Pedobacter sp. W3I1: one gene and its partner. The protein of the gene in region 2 interacts with the protein of the main gene of each other region in a pairwise test. Links are inferred from orthologs where the notes say so. Each region holds a gene or a part of one and is shown on either strand. Other genes may lie near its edges.

The links.
Region 1: the proteins of dnaE (region 2) and QF042_RS14545 interact in binary tests that used the Escherichia coli proteins (3 or more experiments, as listed by UniProt). The link is inferred for Pedobacter sp. W3I1 from one-to-one orthologs.

What each region holds. Positions count from the first base shown.
Region 1 is NZ_JAUSXN010000001.1:3,513,700-3,516,899, reverse strand. Bases 158-3,032 are described here. They hold QF042_RS14545 (methionine aminotransferase), read right to left. Parts: upstream 2,231-3,032; coding sequence 1,085-2,230; downstream 158-1,084. Other genes in these bases: QF042_RS14540 (DUF2271 domain-containing protein), read left to right, coding at 2,513-3,032; QF042_RS14550 (amidohydrolase), read right to left, coding at 261-1,064. In the rest of the region: QF042_RS14555 (N(4)-(beta-N-acetylglucosaminyl)-L-asparaginase), read right to left, coding at 1-96; more of QF042_RS14540, read left to right, coding at 3,033-3,200. UniProt on the Escherichia coli protein: Shows aminotransferase activity with methionine and histidine as substrates, and to a lesser extent also with phenylalanine.
Region 2 is NZ_JAUSXN010000001.1:5,023,077-5,028,336, reverse strand. Bases 87-5,021 are described here. They hold dnaE (DNA polymerase III subunit alpha), read left to right. Parts: upstream 87-387; coding sequence 388-4,821; downstream 4,822-5,021. Other genes in these bases: trxA (thioredoxin), read left to right, coding at 4,978-5,021. Also shown: more of trxA, read left to right, coding at 5,022-5,260. UniProt on the Escherichia coli protein: DNA polymerase III is a complex, multichain enzyme responsible for most of the replicative synthesis in bacteria. This DNA polymerase also exhibits 3' to 5' exonuclease activity. The alpha chain is the DNA polymerase catalytic subunit.

The DNA of each region.
Region 1 (3,200 bases), 1.5 Mb from region 2 along the record:
TTCTTGTGGAATGATATTGGCGATACTCTTTTTATCAATAGCCAGCAATCCTGCCGATAGGGCAGATGCTTTTATAAATTTGCGGCGGTTAAACATTTTGATGGTTAAGTGTTTGTGATGGTTAATCGTTTAATTGATCGATCGCAAGTTTTGAAAATTACGATTCGAAATATTGATTATTTTTTAAATTGTTGTGATTGCTAAATTGTTGAGACTATCGTTCCCATTTGATCATTGTGATTTAAATATTGGTTATTAATTTAACTAATGGTAAACCGATCTGCATCCTTTAAAAACGGAAATTGCCTTCTTACTTTAACCAGTTCTTCGTAATTGATACTGAATGTATATAAATCTTCGTCTTCAGGTTTATAATAAACGGTATTGCCATATGGATCCAGGCACATCGATAATCCGCTATGGTAAATCTGGTTTCCATCATGCCCAACACGGTTTACAGCAATCACATAACTTTGGTTTTCAATTGCCCTGGCCGGGATTAATGCCTTCCAATGGGCCGATCTTTTATCTGGCCAGTTGGCAACCAGGAGTAAGATATCATATTCCTGGTCTACATTACGCAACCAAACCGGAAAGCGCAAATCGTAACAAATGGCCAATCTGATTTTCCATCCTTTAAGTTCGACAATAAGTTTTTCTTTACCAGGACTAAAGTGTTGATCTTCATCACCCATGCCAAACAAATGGCGTTTATCGTAATGCTGATTTTTGCCATCTGGCTCCATCCAGATCAAACGGTTAAAATATTGATTGTTTTCTTTTATAATGATACTTCCTGTAACCACACAATTGTATTGGTGCGCCATTTTTTGCATCCATTGCATCGTTTTTCCACCCATTTCTTCAGCCAAGGCTTCAGAATTCATACTAAAACCTGTATTAAACATTTCGGGCAAAATAATAATATCAGTTTTCTCCCTTACACCCATCGATAATCGAAGTGCCAGATTTAAGAGGTTTTTCTCAATGTTCTCCCAAAAAAGATAGGCCTGAAAGACGGTTACTTTCAGATTTTCTATTTGGGTGTAAACAGGTGCTTCCATTGTATATAGGTTTAGTCTGGTTAAACGTTTTTTAATTTCTCTGCCGCTAAGGCAAGTGTAGCGTCTTCTTTAGCAAAGCAGAACCTGATGATTTTATGATCCGTTGCTTTTTGGTAAAATGCAGAAACCGGAATGGTAGCCACTCCAAACTCCTTGATCAGTCTGATGCTAAAATCGGTATCCTTCTCATCGCTAATGCTGCTGTAGCTTGCGCATTGAAAATATGAACCATTACAAGGCAAAAGTTTAAAACGGCTTTCGGCCAGGAGGCTTCTAAAATAATCTCTTTTCTGTTGAAAGAAACTACTTATTTCAGTATAATTTTTTGGCTCTTTAATGTAATCGGCAATAGCCTGCTGCATGGGACTATTAACGCTGAAAACATTAAATTGGTGTACCTTCCTAAATTCTTTGGTTAATTTCTCTGGCGCCAAACAGTAGCCCAGTTTCCAGCCTGTAGCGTGCAAAAGCTTGCCGAACGAGGCTACAATAAAACTTCTTTGCTTTAATTCAGGATAGAGCATTACACTTTGGTGCTTTTGTTCATCGTAAATTAAATGCTCATAAACTTCGTCGCTCAAGATTAAAATGTCGGTGCCAGTGACGAGTTTAATAAGCGATTTCATATCATCTGATGATAAAATACTACCTGTTGGGTTTTGTGGCGTATTTAAGATGATCATTCTGGTTTTTACTGTAAACAGCTTCTTAACCATATCCCAGTCAATGGCATAAGTAGGCGGGGCAAGTTCGTATGTTTTAACCAGGCCACCTAACAGTTTAATTGTAGGTGCATAACTATCGTAAGCGGGTTCGAAAATAATAACTTCATCACCTGCATTAATAATGGCCGCCAATGCGGTAAAAATAGCTTGCGTTCCACCTGCTGTAACGGTAATTTCAGTATCGGGATTGTATTTTATGTTATATAGTTTTTCAACTTTCTCTGCAATGGTTTCTTTTAAAAAAGTAGAACCAGGCATTGGCGCATATTGGTTAAAACCATCTTGCATGGCTTTATTTACCAATTCAACTAGTTTTGGATCGCAGGCATAGTCAGGGAAGCCCTGAGAAAGATTAATGGCATTGTGTTCTGTTGCAAGTTTACTCATCACCGAAAAAATGGTGGTACTTACGCCAGGGAGTTTAGATTGTATATTAAGCATCTTGTAAGCGAAAATAGGAAAAAAAAGCTTAAAGCGTAAAAAGCTATGACAAAAGCAAGGTTACTTAATCGGGTTATTTCAATTATACCTGTAACAAAACTATTTCAGGATCATTAAACCCTTGCACTAAATTAACGTCAAAAAGAACGCATTAAACAACTTAATTATAGGCGAATTTTATAGGTGAAATTTTGTATTATTTCAAATATATTTCTTCTTATTTAAAATTATTCCAGATAAAGCCGTTTCTTTGCGTTTTAAAATCTCAATTATCCATTAAATATGAAGTTTAAACACTTAACTGTTGCCTTTTTATTGGTCATAAGCGCATCTGCATTTGTTAGCCCGAAAAAAGCTTTAAGAACATTTGTTTCCAACTACGAAAATGTATTGGGCACATCGTTAGAATTAAAATTTAAGACAACTAGCCAGGTTGATGCAGATTTAGCAGAAGAGCGTGCATTAAACGAAATAGATAGGCTGGATAATATTTTAAGTGCTTATAAAGCTAACAGCGAATTTAGTAAATGGATGAGTAGTGGTAAACAAACCACTAAAGTTTCGTCAGAATTGTTTGAGGTTTTAAAACAGTTTGAAAGTTATAAAGTGTTAACCAATGGTGCCCTTGATGCATCAGCTAAAGTAATTGGCGATGTTTGGAAAAAGGCAGCTGCCGAAGGCCGTTTGCCATCTACTGCAGCATTACAAAATGCAGTTACTTTGGTAAAGCAAAAACATTATGTATTAAATGAGCAGGATAAAACCGTTACGCGTTTGGATGATGTGCCATTAGCATTAAATTCTTTTGCAAAAAGTTATATCATTAATAAAGCCGCTGAGAAAGCTGCACAAAGCCCTGGAATTGAAAACGTAGTGGTGAATATTGGTGGCGATATGGTAATTAAGGGAAATCAACCAGAAACCATTGAAATTGCAAATCCTAAAGCTGATGCTGAAAACGATGCTGCAC
Region 2 (5,260 bases):
TTTAGGTGGTGCCAATTGTGCTACTATCCTGGGCTGAAAATCCTATGGGAAAATGAATTTTAAAGCTTGTTGCATTATTAACTCTTTGACTATGGCTTTTTTAAGTTTTGACCACAGACTTTTGTTATCTAAACCCGATAGCAGCGAACACGTAGTGCAACGAAGTAAAGCGTATAGCGGGACTGAAAGCCCGATGAAAAATCGAAGCACTCATTTCCAAAAAAAATAAAAAGGTAAAAGAAACAAAATGATAATGTGCTTTGAAAAAACCTGATAGGTTTGCTCGTCATATTTTTGTTGATAAAATCCTGACAACTTCAACCCTCAAATTCCTTATTTTTGAAGAACCGTTATTATTCTAAAACGGTTAATTCTTTACCGCACAATATGTACTTAATTTTTGATACTGAAACCACTGGTTTGCCACGTAATTATAACGCACCCATTACCGATACGGATAATTGGCCGCGTTGTATTCAGATTGCATGGCAATTGCACGATGAGATGGGGAGATTGGTTGAACATCAGGATTATCTGGTTAAACCAGAGGGATTTAATATTCCGTACGACGCAGAACGCATTCACGGGATCTCTACCGAACTGGCTGCCGAACAAGGTATTGGGTTTGAGGAAATGTTGGCAAAGTTTAATGAAGTATTAAATAAAGCTAAGTTTATTGTAGGGCAAAACGTTGGCTTCGATGTGAACATTATGGGCTGTGAGTTTCACCGATTTGGTGTGGCTAATCGCCTGGCAGAAATGCCAGTTTTGGATACCTGTACCGAAGTTACGGCTCAACTTTTACAATTACCAGGCGGTAGGGGCGGAAGGTTTAAACTGCCAACCTTAACCGAGTTACATGCTTATTTATTTGGTGTTCCTTTTAACGAAGCCCACAATGCAACTGCCGATGTGGAAGCAACTACACGTTGTTTCTTAGAGCTGGTAAAACGAGAAGTTTTTAAAAAAGAAGAACTACAGGTTGACGTAGAATATTTCCCTCGTTTTAGAGAGGTAAACCCAGCTACGATTGAAGGTGTTGGTTTAAAACACATCAATTTAAAAGCAGCTTCTGATGAAATCCGCAAACGTTTACAAAAAGCAGAGGGTGGAGGCATTTCTAAACAAGAACTTGCCGGAAACAAACAGGAACTTGCTGCAGCAACTTTTGTTCATTTACACAACCATACCCAGTTTTCGGTATTGCAAAGTACCATCAGTATCCCCGATCTGGTAAAAGCCGCGGCAGCACAAAAGATGCCGGCAGTAGCCATGACCGATCATGCGAACATGATGGGGGCCTTTCACTTTGTAAATCATGTTTTAAACCATAATAAAGCTGCCGAAGCAAAAAATGCTGCCGCAATAGAAGCAGGTGAGCGTCCAACTGAGGTGGTCATGACGCCGATTGTTGGGGTAGAGTTTTTTGTTTGTGGCAACCACTTAGACCGGACTGTAAAAGATAACGGTTACCAGATGGTACTGTTGGCGAAGAACAAAAAAGGCTATCACAATTTAGCTAAAATGTCTTCTATCGCTTATACCAAGGGTTTTTATTACGTTCCACGTATTGATAGGGCGGTAATTGAACAGTATAAAGATGATATTATTGTTCTATCGGGTAACCTTTCCGGAGAGATTTCGAACAAAATTTTAAACATGGGTGAAACCCAGGCTGAAGAAGCACTGATCTGGTGGAAGAACATGTTTGGCGATGATTTCTATGTGGAGGTAATGCGCCACAACCAGGAAGATGAAGACCGTGTAAATGAATCGTTGATTGCATTGGCTAGAAAACATGCTGTTAAACTGGTAGCCACCAATAATACCTATTACATTAACAAAAAGGATGCGAATGCACATGATATTTTGCTTTGTGTAAAAGATGGCGAAAAACAGGCAACACCAATTGGCCGTGGCCGCGGTTACCGTTATGGTTTGCCCAATCAAGAATATTATTTCAAATCTGGTGATGAAATGAAATCGCTTTTTGCCGATTTGCCAGAGGCGATTTTAAACATTAAAGAAATTGTAGATAAAATCGAAATCTATAAACTCGCCCGCGAAGTACTCTTACCTAAATTCGATATTCCAGGCGAATTTTTAGTGGCCGAGGATGAAGCCGACGGTGGAAAACGTGGGGAAAATAAATTTTTACGGCACCTTACCTACGAGGGTGCCAAGAAACGTTATGGTGTATTAACCCCTGAAATTATTGAGCGATTAGATTTCGAATTGCAAACCATCGAGAAAACAGGTTATCCGGGTTATTTCCTAATTGTACAGGATTTTATTGCCGAAGCCCGTCGCAGGGATGTTTCGGTGGGCCCTGGCCGTGGTTCTGCAGCCGGGTCGGTGGTTGCTTATTGTTTGTGGATCACGAATATCGATCCGATTAAGTACGATCTCCTTTTTGAGCGTTTCTTAAACCCCGATCGAGTATCCATGCCCGATATTGATATCGATTTTGATGATGAGGGCCGTGGCCGTGTAATGGAATACGTAATCAACAAATACGGTTCCAGCCAGGTGGCGCAGATTATCACTTATGGAACCATGGCTGCCAAATCTTCTATCCGCGATACCGCAAGGGTATTGGATTTGCCACTTTTTGAAGCAGATAAAATTGCCAAGCTGATTCCGAACATGAAGCTCGCCAAAATCTTCACGCTGGATGAAAAAACTTTAAAAGAATCTTTGCGCCCTGATGAATATGAACGCGTAGTAGAATTGAAGAACCTTGGTGCATTAAAAGATTTAAGTGCCGAAACCATTCAACAGGCACAGATTTTAGAGGGCTCTTTGCGAAATACCGGTATCCATGCCTGCGGGGTGATTATTACGCCAAGTGATATTACCAATTTCGTTCCTGTTTCTACTGCAAAAGATTCTGATTTATATGTTACCCAATTTGATAACTCGGTTGTAGAGAGCGCGGGTTTATTAAAGATGGACTTTTTGGGCTTAAAAACCCTTACCCTGATAAAGGATACCGTAAAACTGGTTAAAAAACGGTTTGGCATCGATCTCGATCCGGATAATTTCCCCATTGATGATGTATTAACCTATGAGCTTTTCCAGCGTGGTGAAACCATCGGGATTTTTCAGTATGAGAGTCCAGGTATGCAGAAATACATGAAGGAGCTGAAACCAACAGTTTTCGACGATTTAATTGCAATGAACGCATTATATCGCCCGGGACCAATGGAGTACATCCCGAGTTTCGTTCGCCGTAAAAATGGTGAAGAAGAGATTAAATACGATTTAGATGCCTGTGAAGAGTATTTGAAAGAAACCTACGGAATTACCGTTTATCAGGAGCAGGTAATGCTTTTATCGCAGAAACTGGCTGGATTTACCAAAGGTGAGGCCGACGTGCTGCGTAAGGCGATGGGTAAGAAACAGAAAGACGTTCTGGATAAAATGAAACCAAAGTTTGTGAAACAAGCCGCCGAGAAAGGTCACGATGCCACAACTTTAGAAAAAATATGGAAAGATTGGGAAGCATTTGCATCCTACGCTTTTAATAAATCGCACTCTACCTGTTATGCATGGATTGCCTATCAAACCGCATACTTAAAAGCACATTATCCTGCTGAATATATGGCTGCGGTACTGTCGAACAACATGAGTGATATTAAACAGGTGGCTTTCTTCATGGAAGAATGTCGACAGATGAGTGTTACCGTATTAGGTCCCGATGTTAACGAATCCGATCTCAAATTCTCAGTAAATGCCAAAGGCGAAGTCCGTTTTGGGATGTCGGCAGTAAAAGGTGTTGGTGAAAAGGCAGTAGAGAGTATTATTGAAGAAAGATTGGCAAACGGACCCTATAATAATGTGTACGATTTCGCCAAGCGTTCCAACACGCGTATTGTAAATAAAAAAGCTTACGAGAGTTTTGTATACAGCGGTGCTTTCGATGCATTTGGAGGTCATAGGGCGCAGTATTTTTATATCGGCCCGAACGATAAAATGAATGGTATCGAAAAGATTATTAAATATGCCAACGATTTTCAGAACAACGAAAGTACCTCACAGGCTTCCTTGTTCGGGGGCTCTAAAGCTGACCTTATTTTAGAACCAAGTTTGCCAGTTTCACCAGAATGGGCATTAATGGACAGGTTAAAATACGAGAAAGATGCTATCGGGATTTTCCTTTCCGGCCACCCTTTAGACAATTATAAACTCGAACTCGATAAATTCTGTACACATGGTGTTAAACAGCTGAGTATCATTAATAAGGTGCGTATGGGCGATAACAACGAAGAAATATTGGCCGAATTCGAAAAACTAAAAAACCGTGAGCTTTGTGTAGGCGGACTCGTAGTCACAGCATCGCAAAGGATTACCAAAACAGGTAAGCCCTTTGGTACTTTTGTTTTCGAAGATTATGAAGATGCAAGTGAAATGGCCTTGTTCGGGGAAGATTTTTTAAAGTTTAAATCGTTTTTAACAGAAGGATATTTCTTACAGATTAGAGGCAGGGTTGGTGAGCGTTTCGGTAAAGCCGGAGATTGGGAATTTAAAATCACCGCCATTAACTTAATGTCTGAACTAAGGGATAAACTAGCGAAAAGTTTAACTATCCAGGTGCCGATTGAGCGGGTTAACGATCAGCTGATGCGCGAGATTGAAGCCATACTAGCAGACAATAAGGCAAACTCTGAGCAGCAAAACTGCCAACTTAACTTTGCTATTTTTGATAGAGAAAAGGAGATTATGTTGGATATGCCATCGAAAAATCTTAAAATAAATCCAAGCAATAAGTTTTTGGAACAATTGCTTGGATTGAATGTTGTAAATTACAAGCTAAACTAAGGTATGAGGCGGAAGGTTTAAGGTGGAAGGTTAAAGCCGCCTAAGCCTTATACCCTTCACCTTTAAGCCCTCTACCTCAAAATAATGTCAAATTGACATTACAGATGGGTTGGCATTACAATTGAATACATATATTTGAACATAAAAAAAATAATTATGGCATTAGAAATCACAGATGCAAACTTCGAGGAGCTTGTATTAAAATCAGATAAACCCGTATTAGTAGATTTTTGGGCAGAATGGTGTGGCCCTTGTCGCATGGTTGGTCCGGTAGTAGAAGAAATCGCAAAAGAATACGATGGTAAAGCGGTAGTTGGAAAAGTGAACGTTGATAACAACCCTCAAATTTCAATGCAATTTGGTATCCGTAACATCCCGGCTTTATTATACTTTAAAGATGGTCAGGTTGTTGACAAACAAGTTGGTGCTGTTCCAAAAT